3 regions of the Paraburkholderia sp. RL18-101-BIB-B genome follow, and region 1 is predicted to be linked to each of the others. Evidence: riboswitches for the same ligand, from Rfam matches in the RefSeq annotation. Region 1 holds a riboswitch; each other region holds the start of a gene.
The links. A riboswitch is a leader RNA that binds a small molecule or an ion and turns the genes downstream of it on or off. The one in region 1 is predicted to bind manganese.

Region 2: linked by a shared signal. The riboswitch ahead of P0D73_RS12415 (sodium:calcium antiporter) and the one ahead of P0D73_RS25935 (TMEM165/GDT1 family protein) in region 1 are both predicted to bind manganese.
Region 3: linked by a shared signal. The riboswitch ahead of mntP (manganese efflux pump MntP) and the one ahead of P0D73_RS25935 (TMEM165/GDT1 family protein) in region 1 are both predicted to bind manganese.

What each region holds. Positions count from the first base shown of each region.
Region 1 is NZ_JARESV010000020.1:96,216-103,714, reverse strand. Features, by position in the region: gene andR (anthranilate 1,2-dioxygenase regulatory protein AndR) at 1-189, shown strand, start outside; gene P0D73_RS25940 (TonB-dependent receptor) at 428-2,659, opposite strand; yybP-ykoY riboswitch at 3,150-3,332, shown strand; gene P0D73_RS25935 (TMEM165/GDT1 family protein) at 3,342-3,932, shown strand; gene P0D73_RS25930 (hypothetical protein) at 4,123-4,509, shown strand; gene P0D73_RS25925 (hypothetical protein) at 4,884-5,117, shown strand; gene P0D73_RS25920 (hypothetical protein) at 5,603-5,887, shown strand; gene P0D73_RS25915 (low affinity iron permease family protein) at 6,133-6,645, opposite strand; gene P0D73_RS25910 (GFA family protein) at 6,916-7,320, opposite strand.
Region 2 is NZ_JARESV010000006.1:107,677-115,175, reverse strand. Features, by position in the region: gene P0D73_RS12435 (DUF1254 domain-containing protein) at 97-963, opposite strand; gene P0D73_RS12430 (DUF1254 domain-containing protein) at 971-2,386, opposite strand; gene P0D73_RS12425 (hypothetical protein) at 2,412-3,155, opposite strand; gene P0D73_RS12420 (HAD family hydrolase) at 3,741-4,808, shown strand; gene P0D73_RS12415 (sodium:calcium antiporter) at 4,891-5,901, opposite strand; yybP-ykoY riboswitch at 5,995-6,153, opposite strand; tRNA gene P0D73_RS12410 (tRNA-Arg) at 6,228-6,303, opposite strand; gene P0D73_RS12405 (c-type cytochrome) at 6,579-7,475, shown strand.
Region 3 is NZ_JARESV010000005.1:91,146-98,644, reverse strand. Features, by position in the region: gene P0D73_RS11110 (bifunctional diguanylate cyclase/phosphodiesterase) at 1-460, shown strand, start outside; gene P0D73_RS11105 (DUF6697 family protein) at 897-1,268, shown strand; gene ppnP (pyrimidine/purine nucleoside phosphorylase) at 1,396-1,716, opposite strand; gene mntP (manganese efflux pump MntP) at 1,864-2,433, opposite strand; yybP-ykoY riboswitch at 2,443-2,609, opposite strand; gene P0D73_RS11090 (potassium transporter Kup) at 3,006-4,931, shown strand; gene P0D73_RS11085 (amino acid permease) at 5,141-6,601, shown strand; gene P0D73_RS11080 (hypothetical protein) at 6,765-6,914, shown strand; gene P0D73_RS11075 (hypothetical protein) at 6,911-7,057, opposite strand; gene P0D73_RS11070 (DegT/DnrJ/EryC1/StrS family aminotransferase) at 7,339-7,499, shown strand, end outside.

The DNA.
Region 1 (7,499 bases):
AGTCCCACGCAGTATCTACGACAAATACGTCTCGACAAGGCGCACAAGATTCTTCGTGAAGCGACAGCCGGCGTCTATGTCTCAGACGTCGCTCTGGATTGCGGCTTCATGCACTTAGGGCGATTTTCGATCGAGTACAGGAAACGATTCGGCGAATCACCGTCCGATACGCTCGCGCGGCGGATGTAACTCCAGGGATGATAAAGGTCGTGGCGGTCGCAAGGATCAGTGCCGCCCCAGGTTCCGACTGACTACTCGGCGCGAGGAAGGCTTTCTCCAGTCCTTGCGGCGGTCACCCGTGAGCTAATCCGGGTGACCGCTCGCGACCGCGAACGTGACTGGTGACGCAAACCGCGTCACTGTCTCAACGTCTATTCATGAATCCAGTTGAGCGCCCGCGACTTCACCGGCCGACAACTCACAAGGCTCAAAAATTGGCGTGAAGGTTCACAAACGCACTCAACGATTCGCCGACATACGCTCCGGCAGCATTTGCAGCAATGAAGTAGCGCCGATCCGTGAGATTGTGAATGTTGAGGTCGACGCCCCACCGGCGCGTTTCATAGCCAAGCGCGGCATTCGCAATCACATACGACGGAATGGAATTGACGTTCGTGATGTCGCTATAGGTCTTGCTGACATAGTTGACACCGGCGCCGACATGAAACCCCGGCAGGCCCGCGATGGAAAAGTCGTATGTGGTCCAGAGGTTCGCAATGTATGCAGGCGCGCCTTGCGGATGATTGCCCACCGACGCCACCCCTTGCGGATTGTCGGTGATCTTCGCGTCTTGCGCCGTGAAATTGGCGACGACGTGCCACTGCGAGGTAATGCTTGCGTCAAGAGACGCCTCGGCGCCCTTCGTCCTCTGACTGTCGAAGACGACGCTTTCCACATTGTTGATCGTGGTCAGCGCAGCCACGTTATCGCGCTCCACGTCGAACAACGCCGTATTCAGAACATACCGGTCGTCGAGAAACGAGAACTTGATGCCCGCCTCGTATTGCAAGGCAGATTCCGGAGCGCCGATTCCATTTTGCGTGTTTTCGGAGTTGAAGTTGGCGAGATGACTCTTCGACACGCCAAAGTACGGCGACATCCACGGCAGTGCCTTGTACAGCACGCCAATGTTCCAGCTCACCGGCGCATCGTTGCGTGAGTCGGTCACCCCGGCAACCAGCGGCTGCCCTTCTGTGTCGAAGCGGCCAGGCACCGTGATATTCGGCGTGAGCGACGTGTCCCACCAGTCCTTGCGCACGCCCGCGCGAACTTTCAGCTTGTCGGTCACGTCGATCTGATCGGTTGCATAAACGCTGTAGTAATTTGCAACCAGGTGATCGTTATCACACGAATGCTTCGCGTCGCAAAGAAACGCCAGCCCGGCGAGCGACGTCTCTGGTGGCACAGGAGCGAATGCGTTCGGTATGTTCGGCAGATCCGCCGTGGTACGCTCAGTATCGATCGTCTGATGCTGATATTCGAATCCCGTGAGCAGCGTGTGTTTGACGCTGCCGGTCCCAAACCGCCACACCGGCTCCAGCTGATAGTCGAAACTGTTATCCGAATCATCCTGCTGCCGTAGCTGCCGGCCGACCACTTCACTGCCGCTCACCTTCGTACTCGTGCTATCGCCATTGCCGAGCACATCGAGGCTTTGGTGCAAATACGAGAAGCGGTTATTGATGGTCAGAAAGTCATTGACCTTCCACTCGTCGGTGAGCGTCGGGCGGACGTAGTTGCCGCGTGCGAACGCAAAGGGCGTCGAATACTTCGAATCGATTGATACGTTCGTGATGGGTGAGCCATGAAAATAGATCAGACCATACGAGTCAGGCGTTTCGTGAATGTCGCGCGCATCGAGTGAGAAATTGATCTTGTGATTGTCGAGCTTCCATTCGAAGGCGGGTCTGATTTCCTCGTCACGGCTCGCCAGGTCGCGGAATCCATCGGAACGCGATACGGTTGCATCGACCCGATAGTTCAACCCAGATATTCCTGTTGGTCCCGTCACGTAGCCGCTACCGGAGATCGTGCCAAACGAGCCCGACTGTATATTGCCGCCGTAGTGGAAGTCGGAAGATGGCGTGTAGTGGACGATATTGATCGTGCCTCCCGGCGGGCCACTGCCGAACAGCGCCGACCCCGGGCCTTCCAGAATCTCGATGCGCTCGACGCCGTTCAACGAATGCGAGATGCCGCCCAAAAGGTCTCCGTCGGAGAATCCGTCGTTGTAGATCTGCGCGTTCAGGCCGCGAATCAGAAAATGGTCGTAATAGCCCTTCGTATCCTGACCACCGACATTCACACCGCTGGCGTTGCTGACGCCTTGCCGAAGCATCGTCGCGCCCTGCTCGGTCATCAGCGCGCGCGGGATCACCTGCACGCTTGCCGGCAAATCCTTGAGCGCGGTTCCTGTCTTGCTTACGGCGGCAACCTGGTCGGGGTCGTTCACGTTATCGTCCTGAACGACTTGCCCGGGTGTTGCCGCGCGAACCTGTACGGGCGGCAGTGTCGGCGCGTCGGCGACACCGTCCTGTTCGCCGCCCGATGGCAGTGAGTCCTGTGCCGCAGCAGAATGCGCCAGCGTCAGTGCAATAAGTGAACTGGTCAGTCCCACGCTCGCCCTTTTCCCAAACCTTCGGACATCCACTTTCTTCACGTTTCATTCTCCTGTCTCATTTGTCTGTTGCCGGTTCGCGACCCTGCTTGCGCCTCTACGTACCGGCTGCCAACGCAAGCGCGTCCGCATAGAAAGCCCTCTTCAGAATGCAAATCATTACGATTTATATTCATAAAAAATCTGATTTTTCTTCCGGTTATTCAAGGCTGAGACCCCCGTCGACGGAATCTGCCGTGGAAGTCCACTTCGTGCCGTTGCAACTCGTCGCCCGCTCTTGCCCGCGTCTGGCGGACAAAGCGAAAGGGAACCATGACGGCTCCCTGTGAACGGTATCGGTCGGATTTTTATTCCCGCTGGACGAACGCCAGCCATTACAGTCGGTTATAACGGCCCCGATGCTCGCCCTTACCTGGCGCCCTTGCCTCCGTCTGCCAGATTCCGCATTCGTAACCTCACGCCGGTCCATCTCGACGCACCCGCTTTCGGAAAGCTGACGATTTGCGTTACCGGGCCAGGACACTGTAGAATCGCCCCTCTCATTGGGGAGTAGCCGCCTCGACCGCAATGTTCGAGGGTGCCCGTCAACATACTTGGTGGTCGACAGACCGCCATGGCGTGCACAGCACTATGCCTGGCAAGACCGATGACTCGCATTCCGACCTGACCGGGTCGCCGGAATGCGCGTCATCGCGTACTTATTGCGCGGCCCGGCCCACAACCTATGCAATCGTTCCTCGTTTCGACCAGCGTGGTCGGCCTAGCCGAAATCGGCGACAAGACCCAACTGCTGTCCTTGGTGCTGGCTGCCAGATATCGCAAGCCCATTCCGATTATTCTCGGCGTCTTTGTCGCAACGCTCGTCAATCATGCGGCGTCCGGCGCGTTGGGGGCATGGCTTGCGAGCGTTCTGAGCCCCACGATCCTGAACTGGGCGGTCGTCGCATCATTTGCCGTCATGGCCGTCTGGATTCTGATTCCCGACAAGCTCGACGGTGCCGAGGCGGTGTCGACCAGGCATCCGATGGGTGTGTTCGGCACCACGGCTCTAACGTTCTTTCTGGCCGAAATGGGTGACAAGACGCAGATCGTAACGATCGCTCTGGCTGCGCGATTTCACGAGTTCTTCGGGGTGGTCGCCGGCACCACGCTCGGCATGATGCTGGCAAACGTGCCCGTCATCTACCTGGGGCACAAGTTCGCCGACCGTCTGCCAACCAAGGCGGTCCACATTCTGGCCGCCGTCATCTTCGTTGTCCTCGGTGGCTTTGCCCTCAGGACGGCGCTGTATCCGCACGAGCACCCGCTGTTCTAGGTCGAAGGGTTGCTTTTGTATGATCGAGGTCGTGCCGTCCGCGGTCGCCTGAGATGCCCTCGAAGATCACAGAGCCGGCCCCGACGTCTGTTGCCTGCGATGTTGGACGAGTTACTTCAGCACGGCTGATAAACACGCTCTGACGAACGCTAAAGAGTCAAAGTGCCCGCACTGCCTCGCGGGCACTGTTTTGATGAACACCTTTTGCAAAAACACGCGAAAGGATGTGTTGCCGAAGATTTCCGGCGTGCCGTTGTGCGTTCGAGAAAAAAGCAGCCCTACCGTTCCGGTTTTCACCTTTGTAAAGGAAATCGTGCTTGCATCGGGCGATGGGTATACAGTCAGTACATGGGTCGCACTCAGTGTCCCTTGTTCTGGAATCATCATGCGATCACAAATCAAAATTGCAGCACGTACGTCTGGAAACGTGAGCGAATATGCTCTGTCGCGTCAGGCACAAGCACTCTCCCTCGAACAGGCGGATCGTGCACGGGCGGAAAAACGACGCGTCAATGACGCCCGCATCGATTCAAACGCAAGCAAGTGGCGCTATTCAGCGCCGTCGGCAGAGCGTTGACGCCGAGGTCTCTGACCACATCCACTTGATTGACCGGCAAGCCTACTGGCATTGCGGCACGCGGCCGTTCCGGATTGCACACTGACTGCAAGGCCTGAAGAGTCAACGGCGGCACTTGCCACTGGCTCAGCGAACGCGTTTCTGTATCGTCCTGTCCGAATCGTGTCTTGCCGCTTTCACTCGTTGCTGCGGTCGCTGCAACGCAACTATTCCGGATGTCGATTCCGGCGGCACTTCGTGTACGAAAAAGATCGTACGCGCTGACGCGCAAAGAAGACCGTGCCCCGAACTACGAATGTGCCCCGTCGCCGACGCTACGGGACGGATGCCGACATCCCGTTGGTGAAGCCGTTTTCTTTTGGTAGGAGAGAATCATGAATGATGATCAGGTCAATACAGAGGAATTGGAAGAAAACAGAAGGCGAAGAGAAGCCGCGGAAAATGCGACGGATGATGGCATGCCAGTGGTTGTGGAAGAAAAGGAACGCGACACGGAGTCGGCTCAATCCGTAACGACCAAACGATGGATCAGGCACACGGGAAATGCCCGTAGGAACTGGATATTCACGGGCCTGCGGCGGAACTCGATCTTGATTCGCCACGTATGAATGCCGCGCAGCGTCGTTATCCATTCCCACGCGAGAAACAAGGCCTTCGCGGTACGGCACCGTACGGACATGCTCCCGCATGCCAGATAGAGTGGAAACGACAATTGCAATGCTGCAGTGATGCACCGCGAACCGCACATATGGCCGTTAAAGCGTCCATGTGATGATTTCTATTTGGATAGTGTCGATATGGGCGAAACGAAAATTTCGCTGTCGCATGTCCACATCCAGATGTTGATGGCCGACAGCGCATGCGTATAGAGGCTTGAGCACAGTCCGTGACGCGCTCGGCATGGCTATGCGCGGCAATGGCCAACGCCGAAAACGGTGAGTGATCTTCGAACACCAAGCGGTAATTCGTTGCCTGTGCGCTTCGGCCGCTTCGCCGGTGATCTCCGCACCCTCCTTTCCGAGGCTCCTGGTTGCCTTCGAGGACTAGTCGGTCGGCGTAGCCAAGTGAACCGTATACAAGGCTCTGCCGATAAATGGCGGAGGGACTGGCCGCCATATCGACTGGAGCGTCAGGTTTCCGGAGCTTCAATCTCGGCAAAAGGATCAATATGTCGCATCATCAGCTTGAAAAAGATCTCGCTCACCTCGAACACATACTCCCGCAACTCGTCACCAACAATGTTCTTGGACTTGTCTATTGGCGTCAGCGTATTACAGCGCTCGAAACAGCGCAGACATTGCTTCCCGGCAGTGCCAGGCGGGTGACTCGCCTGCGATTCATGTTTGACCAGATAGACAGTGGAATTAGCCGCCTGTAAAGGAGCGATGTAGGCAGTTGTTGATCAACAGGTACTGGCCGGCTTTCACGCCGCCATGATCGAATGGCCCTTGCCACGCCCGTCAACGCTGCCAGCGGAACGGCGCGCGAGCCCGGCACAGCCCCACGCAATCGCCTAAGCCGGGCGAGCGACTCGTCTTCCACCCTGAACGCCCGCTCATATAAAAGCGGGCCATGAAACGTTGATGCAACGCTTCGCGCGACACTTGTTCGCCAGCGCTGAAGTCAACTTTCGACGGGATGCCCCACGGGTCCCTTGACCACGCCGCCCTTTCCGGGCGCACCTTGAGCATCACACTGAGTGGACAAACGTAGGTAAGCTGCCGCCAGTCTTCGGAGTTCTTCCTCAGACGCGTCCTCGATGCCGATCAGATTGTTGTTTGCGGCTCGATGTGAGGAAAGCAGTTCATTCAGCTTGAGATGCAACGCGACGCTGTCTTTGTTCTGGCTCTGCTGGATCAGAAAGACCATCAGAAACGTAACGATGGTGGTCCCGGTGTTGATGACAAGTTGCCATCCGTCCGAGTAGTGAAAGATAGGCCCCGTAACCACCCAGGCAACGACTGTCAGCACCGCGAGACAGAACGCAGCGGGTGAGCCGGCCCATCGCGTGACGAGGCTTGCAAACCGGTCGAATAGACGCGTTAGCGGGTCACGGCCGGCGTAGGCAGGACTCGATGTGTCTGGAACGGTGTCGAGTTCGTCAGTTGGCGAAGGGGCGACAGGTTGGGTGGTCATGACCGGCTCCAGAAGGTTGCGCGTCTCCTTTTCTGCAAACTTCATGCCGCGGCCGGTTGAAATCGTTCTGCAAGGATAGAGCCGCCGCTGACGTCGATTGATCGCTCACAGCGGCGTCCGCGTGGATTGCGCTATGGCAACTGATACCGGCTTTGTACTTCTTGCCTGGCGAGAGCGACTTCCAGATCCAGCAAGCAAACCGCGTTCGGCACTGGTAGGCGACCGTAGCATCCACGTCATCACACTTCCCCTGCTTTCATCGAACAAGCGTCATGGTCCGTTCTCGTTATATTCGGCGCGCACTCCGCCGGGCAGCCACGGCTCTTTATGGCAGCACCAAAGCTCGTAGCTCGGCTCATACAGGCCGACGCGGTCGAAGCCTCCCAGCGGGAGATCCAGTTCGTCGCTGCCGAGGTATTCCATGAACGCGATCGAACCACGTGTCGGGCAAAAATGTCTTCGCGCCTCAGGCGAACTCTGCCACGCCTGCGTAGCGCCGGAAATCTCCACACCGCCACGCTCGAACATGGCATAACCGCCGAACACGTTGCCATGTATTCGCCGACACGTCATGCAGTGACATATCGACACTCGCCGGGGTCGTGCGGTGACGCGGAATCGCACCGCACCGCAAGCACATCCGCCGGTTTCTTCGACTGATTCACTCGTCGCCATCACCACGCCCTCCTTCGCGGACTCCGAGGACCGCGCACCAGCCTTTACTTGTCGCTCTTCTTCGAAATCTTCGCGCCCGACTTGCGCCCCCGGCTCGACGCAATCGCTGCAGCCTGTTTGTGCGGCTTACCCTGTTTCGTCTCGGCCGTGCTACTGTGCGACACAGTGCCCTTCGACGT
Region 2 (7,499 bases), on a different contig from region 1:
CGCCGTTTCGTCGATGATGGCACTTCTGAGTGCCGGGTCATGGCAAGCGGCTGCGATCAGCGCACGAGCCTGCGCGTAGAGCGCCTCTTCGCCGTGTTACGGCGGCGCTTCGTCGAGCACGGCGGGCTGTGTGTCCCAGAAACGGCTCGGATCGCCCCGTTCGATCTCTTCCGCGCTCGCGTGCGTTGCGCTGCGGGCCGCGCCGAAACCGGACAGTGCCGACCAGTCCGTTTCCTTGAACTGGCCATCGTAGTCCGCGAGTGGATACACGCCGATTTTGCTGATCAGCGACTGCACCAGTGCGCGATCTTCCGGCGTGTCGTCCATGAACACGCGCGGAATCAGCATGCCTATCGCGGTGGGCGAGCGGAACATCTGACGGATGCCCTTCGGCGCCGGGCCATGCCAGTCCGGGCCCGCCAACAGATAGAAGCCCGGCCGCGAGCCATACATCTTGCCGAGGCTCGTGAAACTATCGGTGCGCAGATCGACGGCCTGATAGACCCAGAAGCGTCTGCCGAAATCCGGTACCTGGACGATCGCCGGCGTAGTGCGCAAATCGAGCATCGCGCAACCGTCAATCAGATCGCGATTTGGGCAGCCGACGTAGCGCGTTTGCGGCTGAGCATAATCGCGCAGCATCGCGAGACGGTTGGGCGGAGCGACCGGCGCGACGCCTCCATTCAGCCCCGGCCGCGGCACCTGCTGCATCGCCAGCAATCGGCGGTAGACATTCACCAGCGGCCACGCCCAGAAATAGGTTTGGCGCGCCACCAACCGCGCGTATTCCTCCGACATCATGTCGCCCGCCACCGGACCGGGCACGGACGCCGCGCCGGCCGTCGCGGCAGACCACGGACGCTGCTGCATCTTCGCAAGGATCGGCGCGGCAACCGACGCCAGCACGGCCGCCGTCACCCATGTCGCCGCCTTCCTATGCATGTCGATGTCCGGGTCGTCCATGCGCGCCTCAGAGCTTCTGCAGTGTCGGAAACGTCCAACTGCCGTCGAGCACGGTCTGGTCCGGCCCGTAGATTCGCATGACGAGGTCATACGCACCGACAGGCGCGGGCAGCCAGTTCGACATTTCGTTCGCGCCCGGCGCCTTGTTCTGCACGTAGATATCCAGCGAACCGTCCGCACCGTATTTCAGCCCCTGAGTACGATCACCGACCGAGTAACGGTGAATCGGATTCGCCACCAGATGGCGCGCCGGCAAATCGTAAAGCGTCATCGACCAGAAGAACTTCGCCGGCGGCAGATCTTTTTTGTCGAAGTGCAGGACGTAGGGCTGTGAACCGATCAATTGCTGATGCTCGGCATTCACGCGCGTCCCGACGTACACCGCTTCCTCCTTCGTGTTGCCGTAGATGCCCATCGCCGCGGCGACGGCGCGCGTCGTGTAATCGTCTTTCAGATCGGCGCGGCTACCGAACAGGTCGAAGGAACTGGTGGTGCGCTTTTCCGCGTCGGCCAATGCGGCTTTGCCGTCGGCGACGCCCGCTTCGAGCGCCGCGCGTGTGTCGGCTGGCAACGCGGCCGGATCGAACGGTGCGCCAGGTGCAATGCCGATCTTCGCGAAGCGTGCCATCAGCTCGCGCTCCGACGGCGCGGGCGGCTGCGTGAACTGCAACAGGAAGTTCAGGTAGGCAATGAAGTCGACCGAGGTCGCCTTCGCTTCGTCCCATTTCGGAAAGTTCAGTTTCGGGGCGGACGGTGGTGCGGCCGTGTGTTCGAAAGCGGACAACGGCGTGAGCTTGTACTGCTTCTGGATCGCCTGCACGTTCTTGACGTCGCTCGCGCCGTTGAGCGCCGTGCGGCCGAGCGTCAGAATCAGGTCGGTCTCCGAGCGGAACACCTTGTCGATGCCCTTGGGCGTATCGCCGTGCCAGTTGGATCCGGCGAACAGATAGTGGCCCGCGCCGTTACCCGTGGTGCGCGAACCGACGTACGCGAAGTTATAGGTAAACAGGTCGATCCACTGGAACACGTAGTAGCGCTCGTTCGGCACCGCCGGCACCGTCAGCACCCACGGTTCGCGGCGCAGATCGAGCCACGCCCACGAGTACGGCGTGTCGTTGTTCGGCGTGACGATTTCCTTGTTCTCGGGACCGTACGGCCGCGAGTAGTTGCGGAACTTGCCAAAGCCGCCCACGTACGACTTCGAAGTGGGATCGACTGCCTGCTGATAGAGCGTCTTGTAGTTGAACAGCATCGGATAGGCGTACAGGAACGCATCGCGGGCGATGCCGCGCGCTTCGTCCGGAGAAGCGGTCACCGCGGCGGCCGGGGCGCTCGTTTGCGCCGTCGCCGGCATCTGCGGCAGCACGGCCAACGCCAATCCGGCGACGCATGCCTGCATTCCCACGCGTTTTAAAAACGTCATCGCTAGGCTCCCCTCGAGTTCTCGTTTATTTGCCAAACGTCATGTTCAGGCCAGCAAAAATCGTGAACTGCGGCACGCCCGCACCGGAATGCGCGATCGAGTATTGCGGTTCGATGAACGCATTGTAGATCGTCGAACCGCCCTTCCATGCCTTGCCCGCGCCGAGGCCGACGGGGATGTAGTAGCTGCCGTGCTGCAGATCGAACGTCCATATGCCGGTCGAACGGATGTACCAGCCGCCGGGCAGATTGAATATGCCAAAGGGCTGCGCGGTCAGCGATTGCGTGGTGGGCCGGCTGCTTTGTCCGGCGAACGAGTGCTGCCACTGCACGAGCCCGCCGATCAGCCGCGCCCGGGTGGCGCTCACGGCAACAGCGGCAAGACCTGCCTGCCACTTGCCGGTGCCGAGGCTCGGATCGGTCGCGGTCGGCATGGTGACGAGCGGGCCCACGCCGAGCTGCACGTCGCCTTCCGAGAGCAGAAAGATGTCGAACAGATTGAGGTCGCCGAGGCCGGTGTTGTAGCCGCCGCTCGGATCGGGCCGCGTACTGAGCGGCACCGTGCCGCGGAAGATTTGCGGCACGCCGGTCAGGCTATTCGGGCCGACCAGCACGGTAGGGCGCAGCAGCAGGTCGTTGGTGTGCGCACTAGCGCCGAATACGCTCGGCGTGTAGTAATTCTGGATGTTGAATGAGGCGGCGAGATTGAGCGGGTTATTGCTTTTATTGGCGTCGTCGGCGGATGCCTGAGCGAAGACCGGCGACGACACGAACGCGGCAGCGCATAATGCCCCCGCCCCAAACACGCAGCTTTAACCCACTATCGAGCCTCGTTTTATGGCCATTTCTTATAGGCGAGCACCTGCCTTTGCCTGACGCGAAATCATTTCAAAGGGATGGCGTTCGGGTGACTGATTTAAATCGAATTCATCTCGCGCGCGTGTTCGCGCGTCCGGGCAGCCATGTGCAGCCGGACGCGATGTCACGCAAATAACCCGCGTTATGTCGCTTGAACAATCTGGAAAGACGGCGCAGCTGGATACACGGCTTGCATGAGCGCTCCTTGAAACGAGAGACGCCGCATCAAACGAAGCATGCGAAAAGAAGAAGATTCACCACGCTGGCATCGTTAGGAATACTAGCAACGATTCTGGAAATTACAGAGATAAATTTGTAACGCGGCCGAAAGCCAGATCAATCGGGTCCGACTTCCCCGCTTGTTCAATTGGCATTTTTTATGACGGAACAGGCTCAACCGTCATGTCGAAAAAATCCCACAAGGGCTGCAATAACCGCTTTGGCCCATTAGACTTGCGCTCGCTTGAATTCGACCCACCGCTTTCGATGAGGCTTTCATGATTCGCACGTTGCACCGGTACTGCATTGCCTTCACCGTTGTCCTTCTTTCCGCTTGCTCCGTGACGCCGCGCCAGGACGCCATGTCGCAGACCGGTGAATCGACGGCCGCCGGGTTGGCGTCATGGAACGACACGAAGACCAAACGCTCTATCGTCGACTTCGTCACGCTGGTGACGACGCCCGAGTCCAAGGACTTCATCCCGCGCGCCGACCGGATCGCCGTGTTCGATAACGACGGCACGCTGTGGCCGGAGCAACCGGCCTCGGTGCAACTGGTGTTCGCGCTGCAACGTGTGAAGACGGTGGCCGCGCGGCATCCGGAATGGAAGCGTCAGGAACCGTTCCGCTCAATCCTCAAAGGCAATCTCAAGAATGTGGCGGCAAGCGGCGACGCCGGCTCGATGCGGGTGTTGGCGGCGGCCCACGCCGGCCTGACGGGCGACCAGTTCGCCGCGCTCGTGCACGAATGGTTCGATGCCGCGAACGACCCGCGCTTCAACCGGCCTTACGCCGATCTCGCGTATCAGCCCATGCTCGAGTTGCTCGCCTATTTGCGCGCGAGCGGCTTCAAGACCTATCTGGTGACGGGCGGCGACGTCGAGTTCGTCCGCGACGTGGCTCAGCGCATGTACGGCATTCCGCCCGAGCAGGTGATCGGCAGCACCGTGAAGTATCGCTACGGCCAGAGCAACGGCGCGGTCTCGCTGACGCGCCTCGCGCAAGTCGACACGCTGGTCGACGGCTCGGCCAAACCGCTTGCCATCGATCGCGTGATCGGCCGACGTCCGGTGATCGCGTTCGGTAACGCGGACGGCGACGCGCCGATGCTCGAATGGACCTCGGTAGGCGACGGCCCGCGCCTCGCCGCGCTCGTGCATCACACAGACGCGCAACGCGAATACGCGTACGACCGCGCGGCGAAGAGCGGCAAGCTCGACAAAGGTCTGGACGAGGCCGGCGCGAAAGGCTGGCTCGTCGTCGATATGAAAGATGATTGGAAGACCGTGTTCAAGCCTGAAGGCGCGATGACGGCAGCGGCGCCGGCGACGCCCCCGGCGAACTGAGCCTGAACCGCTGAAGGCCATTCGTCAGCGGCCTTCAGCGGTTGTTAGAGTTGTCGCGCTATGACTGGCTTTAGCGCCTTGTCTAGCGACTCAGCGTAATCGCCAGATACGTGGCATAGAGCGCGCCGCAAACCAGCAACGCCCACACCGGCACGCCGCGCTCGCGCACGTTGAGCCGCAGCCACGCCGCCGCCGCGAGCGTGATCACGATGCCGGTCACCACTTCGATGCGCGGCACCCACGGCGTCAGCAGAATACCGATCGCTGGCAGCAAGGTGCCTTGGAACACCATCGCGCCGGTGATGTTGCCGAACGCCAGCGTGTCCTTGCCGCGGCGAATCCACAGAATGCTGTTGACCTTCTCGGGCAGCTCGGTGGCGATAGGAATGATCAGCAGCGAGAGCAGCAGCGGCGACACCCCAAGCGCCTGCGACACGCCGCGCACACCATGGATGAAGCCTTCCGCGCCCCACACCAGCAGCGCGACGGCCAGCGCCAGTTGCACCACGATGGTCGCGAGGTTGGTCGGCACGCCAAGGCGCGAGATCAGCATCTTGCCCGGCGCTTCGGTGCCGTGGCCGGCATCGACCAGATCATTCGATGCGCGGAAGGTCATCACCACATAAGTGACGTACACGCCGACCAGCGCCACGCTGAAGAACGCGCGCACCATCATCTGCTCATGCGGCACGTACATCGCTGCGGCGGCCAGCACGAACGCGCACAGGAAATAGTTGAGGTCGCGCGTGAAGCCCGTACGCTCTGGCGCGACCCAGCCGCGCGCGCCGCGTGAACCGAGAATCGCAAGCGTCATGAGGAAGGTGGAGAGGGTGGAGAGCATCAGCGGCGCGCCGAGAATCGCGCCGACGCCGATCTCCTGATTGACCGCGCTATCCGTCGTGCCGCCCGCGATCGCGAGCAGCGGCACTAGCGTCTCGGGCAGCGCTGTGCCGACAGCGGCGAATAGCGAACCCGTTACGCCTTCGGAAATCTTGAGGCGTTCGCCCAGATGCTCGAGCGCATTGGTGAAGAGCTCGGCCGCCACCAGAATGACGACCAGCATGATGCCAAGTTCGAACAGGAGACCAGTCATGCGCGGCGCTCCGCATACACGCAGAGGCGGTGCGGCGGACGGGCAGAAGGGGAGACTGGCAGGGTACGACGTTGTTTCACAGGGCAACTCCGCGGTCGGACGTAGATGACAAACCAATGACGCACCGCCGCCCGTCCGACCAGAACGAGGCAGTGCGTCAATGGTCTCGCCAAACCGACCCGGTCGAACGCGCCATGACCCGCAGGCCAAGTATGTTGACGCGCTCTCCTTCAAAGGATGAAGGAAGTCGGGACACGACAAGGCCGCAAAAAAACAAAAGGGCTTAGCGCATTCTGCGTAAGCCCTTGAACGAGATCGACTCTCTATGGTGCGCCCGGCTGGGATCGAACCAGCAACCCCTGCCTTCGGAGGGCAGTACTCTATCCATTGAGCTACGGGCGCTTCAACACGAAAGCGCGGCAACCAGAACGGATGCGACGCCAAAGCGAGACCGAAAGGATACCCGGTTTCGGCCACACCGTCCACCGGACGGCCCCAATGACGGCATTCGGCGGCTTTCCGACAACCCTCGCGATGCGGGTAAACGCCTGCTGAACACCCCGCCGCGCCCCTCGCCGCCGTCGAAATGTTCCGTCTATAATCGTCCGTGGCTGATTAAAGAACAAGAAGTTGCCGTCACGCTGTACCGCTCACATACCCACGGAGACGAGACAAGCATGAGCGAAGCACCACACGGAGCCCCGATCAAAACCCCCGGACAGCTCGTCGCCGCGATCATTGCCAGTTTTGCGGTACCGATCGTCATCATCGTTCTGCTAGTGATCTACGTCGACAATTCGACGCGCACCGGCGCCGGCACCGACTCTCTCTCCGAAGCCGAGGTCACCGCCCGCATCAAGCCGTTCGCCCAGGTCGACATTCGCGACGCCAACGCGCCGCGCGTCTACAAGAGCGGCGAGGAAGTCTACAAGGCCGTGTGCTCCGCGTGTCACGCGTCGGGTGCGGCAGGCGCGCCGAAATTTACCAATGCTGCCGACTGGGCGCCGCGCATCGCGCAAGGCTTCGATACGCTGCTGCACACTGCCCTCACCGGTAAAGGCGCGATGCCGCCGCGCGGCGGCACCAGCCCGGACGACTACAGCGATTTTGAGATCGCCCGCGCGGTCGCCTATATGGCCAACAACTCCGGCGGAAGCTTCCCTGAACCGGCTCAGCCGGCAGCAGGCGCCGCTGCGGCCTCCGGTGCAGCAGCGGCAGCGCCGGCCGGCGCTTCCGACGCGGGCGCGGCTCAGGCCGCCGCAGCGATGGCCGCCATGGCCAGCGTGCCGCAAGCGGCCGCGCCGGCAGCGGGCGGCACGCAAAGCGCGGACGCGTCGCAAGCCGGCAAGGCGTTGTATCAGCAGGTTTGCCAGGCCTGTCACGCGGCTGGCGTGCTGAACGCACCGAAGTTCGGCGACAAGGACGCCTGGGCACCGCGTCTGAAAGAGCCAATGGACACGGTCTATAACTACGCGCTGCACGGCAAGGGCGCGATGCCTCCGAAGGGCGGCTCGACTGCCTCCGACGCGGACGTGAAGGCCGCCGTCGACTACATGGTCAGCGCGGTGAAGTAAGACGCACCGCTCGCGGCGTTTGCC
Region 3 (7,499 bases), on a different contig from region 1:
ATTGACGATCATCGCTCGAACCGGCGCGCGGCCCGACAGGTTGAAACTGGAACTGACGGAAAGCGTGTTGGTCGACAACGTGCAGGACATCATCGAGAAGATGGGCGCGCTGAAAGCGAAAGGCATTGTCTTCGCACTGGACGACTTTGGCATCGGCTATTCGTCGCTGTCCTATTTGAAGCGCCTGCCGTTGGACCAGTTGAAAATCGACCGCTCATTCGTGCGAGACGTGCTCGTCGATCCCAACGACGCTGTGATTGCCAGGACCATCGTGGCACTGGCGCGCAGCCTCGGTTTGGGCGTGATCGCCGAAGGAGTCGAAACGGAGGCTCAGCGGGATTTCCTCGCGGCAGCGGGATGCTACGCGTATCAGGGCTATTATTTCTGCCGCCCGATTCCCATCGAGGGTTTTGAAGCGATGTTGAGCAGCGTCGAGACGCGTCAGTGCGTGGCGGAGTGAGTGAGAGATAAATGACGCGTCATCAGTAGCGCAACGTTGACGCAAGCGCTCGTAGAAACATAGCCTCGGCGTCTGGGCGATCCATACACTTCGTGCGGTTTTCGCCCTCTACATACCTCGGCGTCTTCCTACAAGCGCTTGCGGCAACCGTCTACGAAACCTCGCTCGGTGTCACCTCGAGATTCTGTCATCAACCGTATAACGAACGTATATAACCGCAGGGTGAATGCTGTTAATACGGCGTATCGAAACGCGCGACGAGTCCCGGATGCAGCCAGGTCAATCTGTGGCGCATGTCTCGCTGTTTCGCTCAACCAGCATGCCTTCTTTATCAAGAAGCTCATGCTTTATACAAGGGATTTAGGTACAGGCCGATATCATCGCTCCGCTTGATGCCACTGCTTTAAAGCCAGGCGTCATTCTTGGGAGAAAAATCATGTTTGATATTGGAAAAGAGTATTCTCGGGAAGATATTCATCGGGTGACGGGAGGATGCAAACAGGCATTCTTGCCCGTGAAGGGCGGCAAGGTCGTCGCTGCGCGATTGCGTCAGGATCTCAACCCGTATGCACCGGATGTGATCGTCTGCGATGGCAGCGCCGCTGCACGAGCGGCAGGCCGAACGCTCGCGCGACAGACCGACCCACTGCCTGTTTTTGTCCGAACAGCGACTGATCGATTCCGTTACATGGGCGATTACGTCACCGAGGAATCGTTTACTGCTCCGATCGACTACGCCAAGTACGTGCAGAACACGGGCTTTACGCTTGGTCAGATTTCGCGCGTGATCAAGATGAAGCGCCGTTGATCTCAACGGAAACTTCGATTCGGAATCGTCTCTTCGTCGGTTGGGTTGTGGCTCATGCCCAACCGGCGATCATCAATCACACGCTTGAATGCGCGCGCCGTACCAACGTCGTACGACGCGACACGTTTTACAGATAGCTGCAGACGTAGTCGAGTGTTTCGATCACGTCGATATCGAAGCGGCTTTTCCCGGGCACCGAAAACGACTCGCCCGCACCATACGTCTTCCACTCGTCACTGCCTTCGAGGCGGATGCGGCATTGGCCGGCCTGCACTTCCATGAGTTCCGGCGCATCAGTGCCGAAGTTGAGCGCGCCGGGCAGGATCACGCCAAGCGTTTTGCGCGTACCGTCGGCAAAGAGAACGGTGTGCGAGACACACTTGCCGTCGAAGTAGACGTTGGCTCGTTTAACAATGGAAACCTGATCGAATTGCGTTGCGGCCGTCATGCCAATCTTCCTCTGGGTTGTCGTGGGTGGATGCGTTTGCGCGGACTTCAGGTCGGACGCAAGCCCGCCATGATACAGGCGGCGCGCGCGCCAGTCGTCGATTGCGCCGCAAGAGGTGGAGAGCAGCCGGCGGCCGTCAACCACCGTCTAGCCGATGATCTTCAGATGCTCAGCCAGGATAGTGCTGCCAATACCGATCAGCACGACGCCACCCGCCAACTCCGCACGCCTGCCGGCCACATGCCCGATGACACGGCCAAGCATCACACCGATCGTGACCATTGTCATGGTGGCGAGCCCGATCGCGGCGGCAGTGGAATAGATGTTGACGTCCACGAAGGCGAGGCCCGCACCGACCGCCATGGCATCGATACTCGTGGCGAAGCCGGTCAGCGCCAGCAACCAGAACGAATGCGTCGACGGCTTCGCCGCCTCGATTTCCTTGGCGGCAAAGCTATTGAAAACCATGCGGGCGCCGAGGACCAACAACAGCGCAAACGCGATCCAGTGATCCCATGCGGAAACGTATTGCGCTGCAGCTTTGCCGAGGAACCATCCGACCAGGGGTGTCAGCGCTTCGATGACGCCGAAGATGAGTCCCGTCCTGACAGCCTCACGCCAGTGAGGACGTTTGAGCGTGGCGCCTTTGCCGATTGCGGCCGCAAAGGCGTCGGTGGACATGGCGAAAGCAAGGAACAGCGTTGCGACAGGATTCATGAGAGGAGGGCTCGAGGTCGGGCGGAAAACCGCGACACACCTCCGCGCCCGACCGGTCGCGAGGTGTGTCGATGGTCTTGCCAACCAAAGGGCTACCTGCACCACGGTCTGCGCGACCGAGAATGTTGACGCAGGCGCTTCTGGGTAGAAGCCGGCTACTCCCCAAAGACAGGGGCGAGCATATCACATCGAAAGCTTTATGTAATGCGAATCGCACCTCGCGTATGTGGAGACGAAATAAATCTGTCGCCACTTCATGTATCAGTAGCGTGGCAATCGGCCGATGGTATATGTTGAATTAGTGGCACACCGTCCTTCAGGAAAAGAGACAGGTCACGTTCGCGGAAGGCAGGTACGCAAAACATCAGAACAATACGAGTGCGCGTCCGGCGATAGGGCAACGGGACGCCCGTTCCTCGTACGGAAGTTGCTTCGACGGCGCTGACTGTTGCGTGGGGGACGCAGGCGACTCCTCGAAAAAAACGAGGCCTGACAAAAGCATGAATCGGTTCCGCACGTGCATCGGCCTATGCCAATTGTTGCACCGCGAGAACGCGAAACTGGAGCGAGACATGAGCCAGTCAGTATCCGCCGCGCCCGATGCGGGCCATTCCGGCGGGCGCGGGCATCAGCGGCCGGCGATGCCCGCACTCGCGCTTGCAGCATTGGGTGTGGTGTATGGCGATATCGGCACCAGTCCACTCTATACGCTGCAGACGGTGTTCGATCCAGTCAACGGACTGTCGCTCAACGCGCTGAACGTGGTCGGCATTGTCTCGCTGATCGTCTGGTCGCTGATCGTCGTCGTCTCGCTCAAATACGTCACGTTGATTCTGCGCGCGAACAATCACGGCGAAGGTGGGATCATGGCGCTGCTGGCGCTGGCCGCGTCGTCGGTTGCCACGCGGCCGCGCTTGCGCCATATGTTGCTGGGTGTCGGCATCATGGGTGCAGCACTCTTTTACGGCGACAGTGTGATCACGCCGGCGATCTCGGTGTTGAGCGCGGTCGAAGGTCTTCAGGTCGCCGCACCGTTTCTCAAGACCTGTGTGATTCCCGTGACGCTGGTTGCGCTGGTCACATTGTTCCTGATGCAGAAGCGCGGCACAGCCGGTATCGGCATCGTGTTCGGACCGGTGATGGTGCTCTGGTTCATCGTGCTTGCCGTGGTGGGCGTCATCAACTTGATGCGCGCGCCCGCGATTCTCGTCGCGCTCAATCCGCTCGCGGGGCTGGCGTTTTGCCTGCATCATCGGTGGCTGGCGTTCGTTGCTTTGGGTGCGGTCGTTCTGTCCTTGACCGGCGCGGAAGCGCTCTATGCGGACATGGGACATTTCGGCGCGAGGCCGATCCGGCTGACGTGGTTCGGCCTCGTGTTTCCCGCGCTTGCGTTGAACTATCTGGGGCAGGGCGCGTTGCTGCTTGCCGATCCGGGCGCGCTGCAAAATCCGTTCTACAAACTGTTTCCGCAATGGGCGCTGTATCCGATGATCGTGCTTTCGACGATCGCGACCGTAATCGCGTCGCAAGCCGTTATCTCCGGCACGTATTCGATGACGAAGCAGGCGATGCAACTCGGCTTTCTGCCGCGCATGAATGTCGTCTACACGTCGGAAAGGGAAATGGGGCAAATCTACGTGCCAGGCATCAACTGGACGTTATTGGCCGCCGTCGTGGCGGCTGTGCTCGGCTTCGGTTCATCCACGGCGCTCGGCTCCGCGTACGGTATCGCTGTCACCGGCACGATGCTGATTACGACGATCCTGACGTTCTTCGTCATTCGCTACGCGTGGCATTACAACTGGCTGCTATGCGTGTTTGCGACCGGTTTCTTCTTCGTGATCGACGCGGCGTTCTTCTCCGCGAATCTGCTGAAGCTCATGCAGGGCGGCTGGTTCCCGCTCCTCGTCGGGCTGATCATCTACACGATCATGGCGACCTGGGGACGAGGCTGGGAGATGATGCGCGCCGAAGCGCGCGTGAGGGCCGGGACGATGCCGCTCAAGCCCTATCTGGCCACGTTGTTGAAGGACTCGCCGATGCGATGCGGTGGCACGGCAATCTTTCTATCGCCCGATCCTGATGGCGTGCCGCATTCGTTGATCAACAATTTGATGCATAACCGCGTGCTGCACAAACGTGTCGTTTTCGTGACCGTGAACAATGAGGAGATACCGTGGGTGCCTACGAGTGAGCGCGTGAGTGTGCACCCGCTAGATTCGGATTGCTACCAGGTCACGATCACGTATGGTTTCATGGACGAGGTCGACTTGCCGCGCGCGCTTGAAATTTGTAAGTCGCAAGGTTTGACATTCGAGCCGGCGGAGACTTCCTACTTCCTTAGCCGTGCGACCTTGGTGCCCACTCGTGATAGCGGCATGGCGATGTGGCGAGAGCGTTTGTTCTCAGTCATGTTGCATAACGTGGGTAACGTTGCGGCTTATCTGAAGCTGCCGGCTAATCGAGTGATTGAGTTGGGGGCACGCGTGGAGATTTGAGGAATGCATAAGAACGCGAACAAAAGCCTCGTCCGCAGGCGCGAGAGAATCAAATATTCACTTTACTTTTAATTCGGAATACACTGAATTTGCTATTTCTCTTTTCTTTACCCGCTAGTCTTCAGTAACAGATGTTTTTGTCGTGCTCCGCGAGCCGAAGCAAACCGAGTCGGCTCGTGCCCAACACCATTTGAACGGGACGACTCATCATGGCTGATACGAGCTACATGGCACGAAAATCCGTCGCCGATATTGTAGGAAGCGCCGACGCGGAAGAAGGCCACGCACTATCGAAAACACTCGGCGCAACCAGCATCACGGCGATGGGCATTGGCGCGATCATCGGCGCCGGCATCTTCGTTCTGACCGGCACCGCCGCGGCGCAATTCGCCGGCCCGAGCATCATCCTGTCATTCGTACTCGGTGGCATTGCGTGCGCGTTCGTCGGCCTCTGCTATTCGGAGCTGGCAGCGATGTTGCCCGTATGCGGCAGCAGTTACACCTACACGTATGCCACGCTGGGTGAAATTTTTGCGTGGATCATCGGCTGGGACTTGATCCTCGAATACGCGATGGGAGCCGCCACTGTCGCGGTCGGGTGGTCCGGTTATATCGTGAGCTTGCTGCATAATGTGGGGATCAATATCCCGCCCGATCTAGCCACCGCACCCGGCACCATCATCAAGCTACCCGATGGCACCACCGCGACAGGCATCATCAATTTGCCCGCGATCGTGATCATCGCCATTCTCACCACCATGCTCGTGCTCGGTACGAAGGAATCAGCACGGCTCAACAACGTCATGGTGGCGGTCAAGCTGACCGTGGTGGTGGCCTTTATCGCGCTCGGCGTGTTTTTCATCAAGCCGGCGAACTGGCATCCGTTTATTCCCGCGAATACTGGCGAGTTCGGTAACTTCGGCATGAGCGGGATTCTGCGTGGCTCGGCCGTGGTGTTCTTCGCGTTCATCGGATTCGATGCGGTCTCCACTGCCGCACAGGAAGCGAAAAAACCGCAACGGGACATGCCGATCGGCATTCTGGGGTCGCTGATCATCTGCACCATTTTGTACATCCTCGTCGCGGGTGTTCTCACTGGACTCGTACCGTACGCTGAACTGAATGTTCCTGATCCGATCGCCAAGGGCGTGGATGCGATTGGCCTGAACTGGTTCTCGATTCTGATCAAGATCGGTGCGCTGACAGGACTGACCACTGTGATCCTTGTGCTGCTGTACGGGCAGAGCCGCATCTTCTTCACGATGTCGACGGACGGCTTGCTACCGCCTCTTTTTGCACGAGTTCATCCGCGTCTTCAGACGCCTCATCTGAGTCAGATTCTGATTGGCACGGTCGTCGCGATCGTGGCGGCGCTCACTCCGATCAGCGTGTTGGGGGAGATGGTTAGCATCGGCACTTTGTTCGCGTTCATTCTTGTGTGCGGCGCGGTGATCTATTTGCGGCGCAGTGACTCTGATGCTACACGCCCGTTCCGGGTTCCCGGTGTACCGATCGTGCCGGTTCTGGGGATCCTGTTTTGTCTGTTGCTGATGGCCGGGCTGCCGCTCGTCACGTGGGTGCGGCTTGTCGTGTGGCTTGTGATCGGGATGACCATTTATATTTCTTATGGTCGCAATCATTCGAAGTTGCGCTTTCCTGAGCGGCACTGAGAAGGCGGTGGCGCCGGGGCGGCGCTACTGCAAATATTTCTCACATATCGATGAAAAATGCTCGTTTGGTGGCTGAGGTCCGCCTTCGTAGACTGGGAGTGTGAGTGGTAGCCGCGACGATGCAGTACGACGTGGCTACTCCTGGTTTATGAGGAGGTTTGTCGTGGATATGACCTTGTTCGAGATTCCGGCCGTGGTGGTTGTTTTGGGTATCGTTGGTGTCGTGGTGGTTAGGGCGTTTGCCTCGTCGCGCGTGGATGGCATCGACGTTTTTATGCGGCGGCATATGCCCGATGAGCGCGAGAGGAGTTAGAAGGAGTTTTTTTCCGCATCAAAGCTTGCCGCGTTCTGCCGGCACTTGATAAGTTGCTCGCGGTTGATTCGGGCGATCGTCCCCTTGTCAGTATCTGATATGCTGCGGCCTTGCTTGCCGTCGCGCTGAGTGCCGCGCAGCAATTTCCATCCGCCGTCCGACTCGGGGTTGGATCGTGATCGCGCGGCGCATCCTATCTCGCTGTCGCGTGACATCGAAATCTAAGCTCACGACCCGTCTCCCCAGCGTCTGCCCAATACCTTTCAAACGTGACATCGACATTCGCCATGAGTTATGATAGGCGTTTGCCGTCGTCACCTTCTCGGATCTGATTCGGGCACACTTCACACGGTAACAACTTAATCAAAGTCATCGCACCGCTCGCGTGTGATGGCGTAAATCACATTGCGGAGGTACGCGCGCTATGGCCGGCAAGGTCCCTCTGTTTTCCATTGAAGCCTCGAATCGCGGCATCGATTTGGCTGGTGCGTTCAACCGCGTGGCGAACAGTCACTGGTTCATCCTCGGCAATGAAGTGACAAACTTCGAGCGGGAGTTCGCCGCGTATATCGGCGTCGATACCTG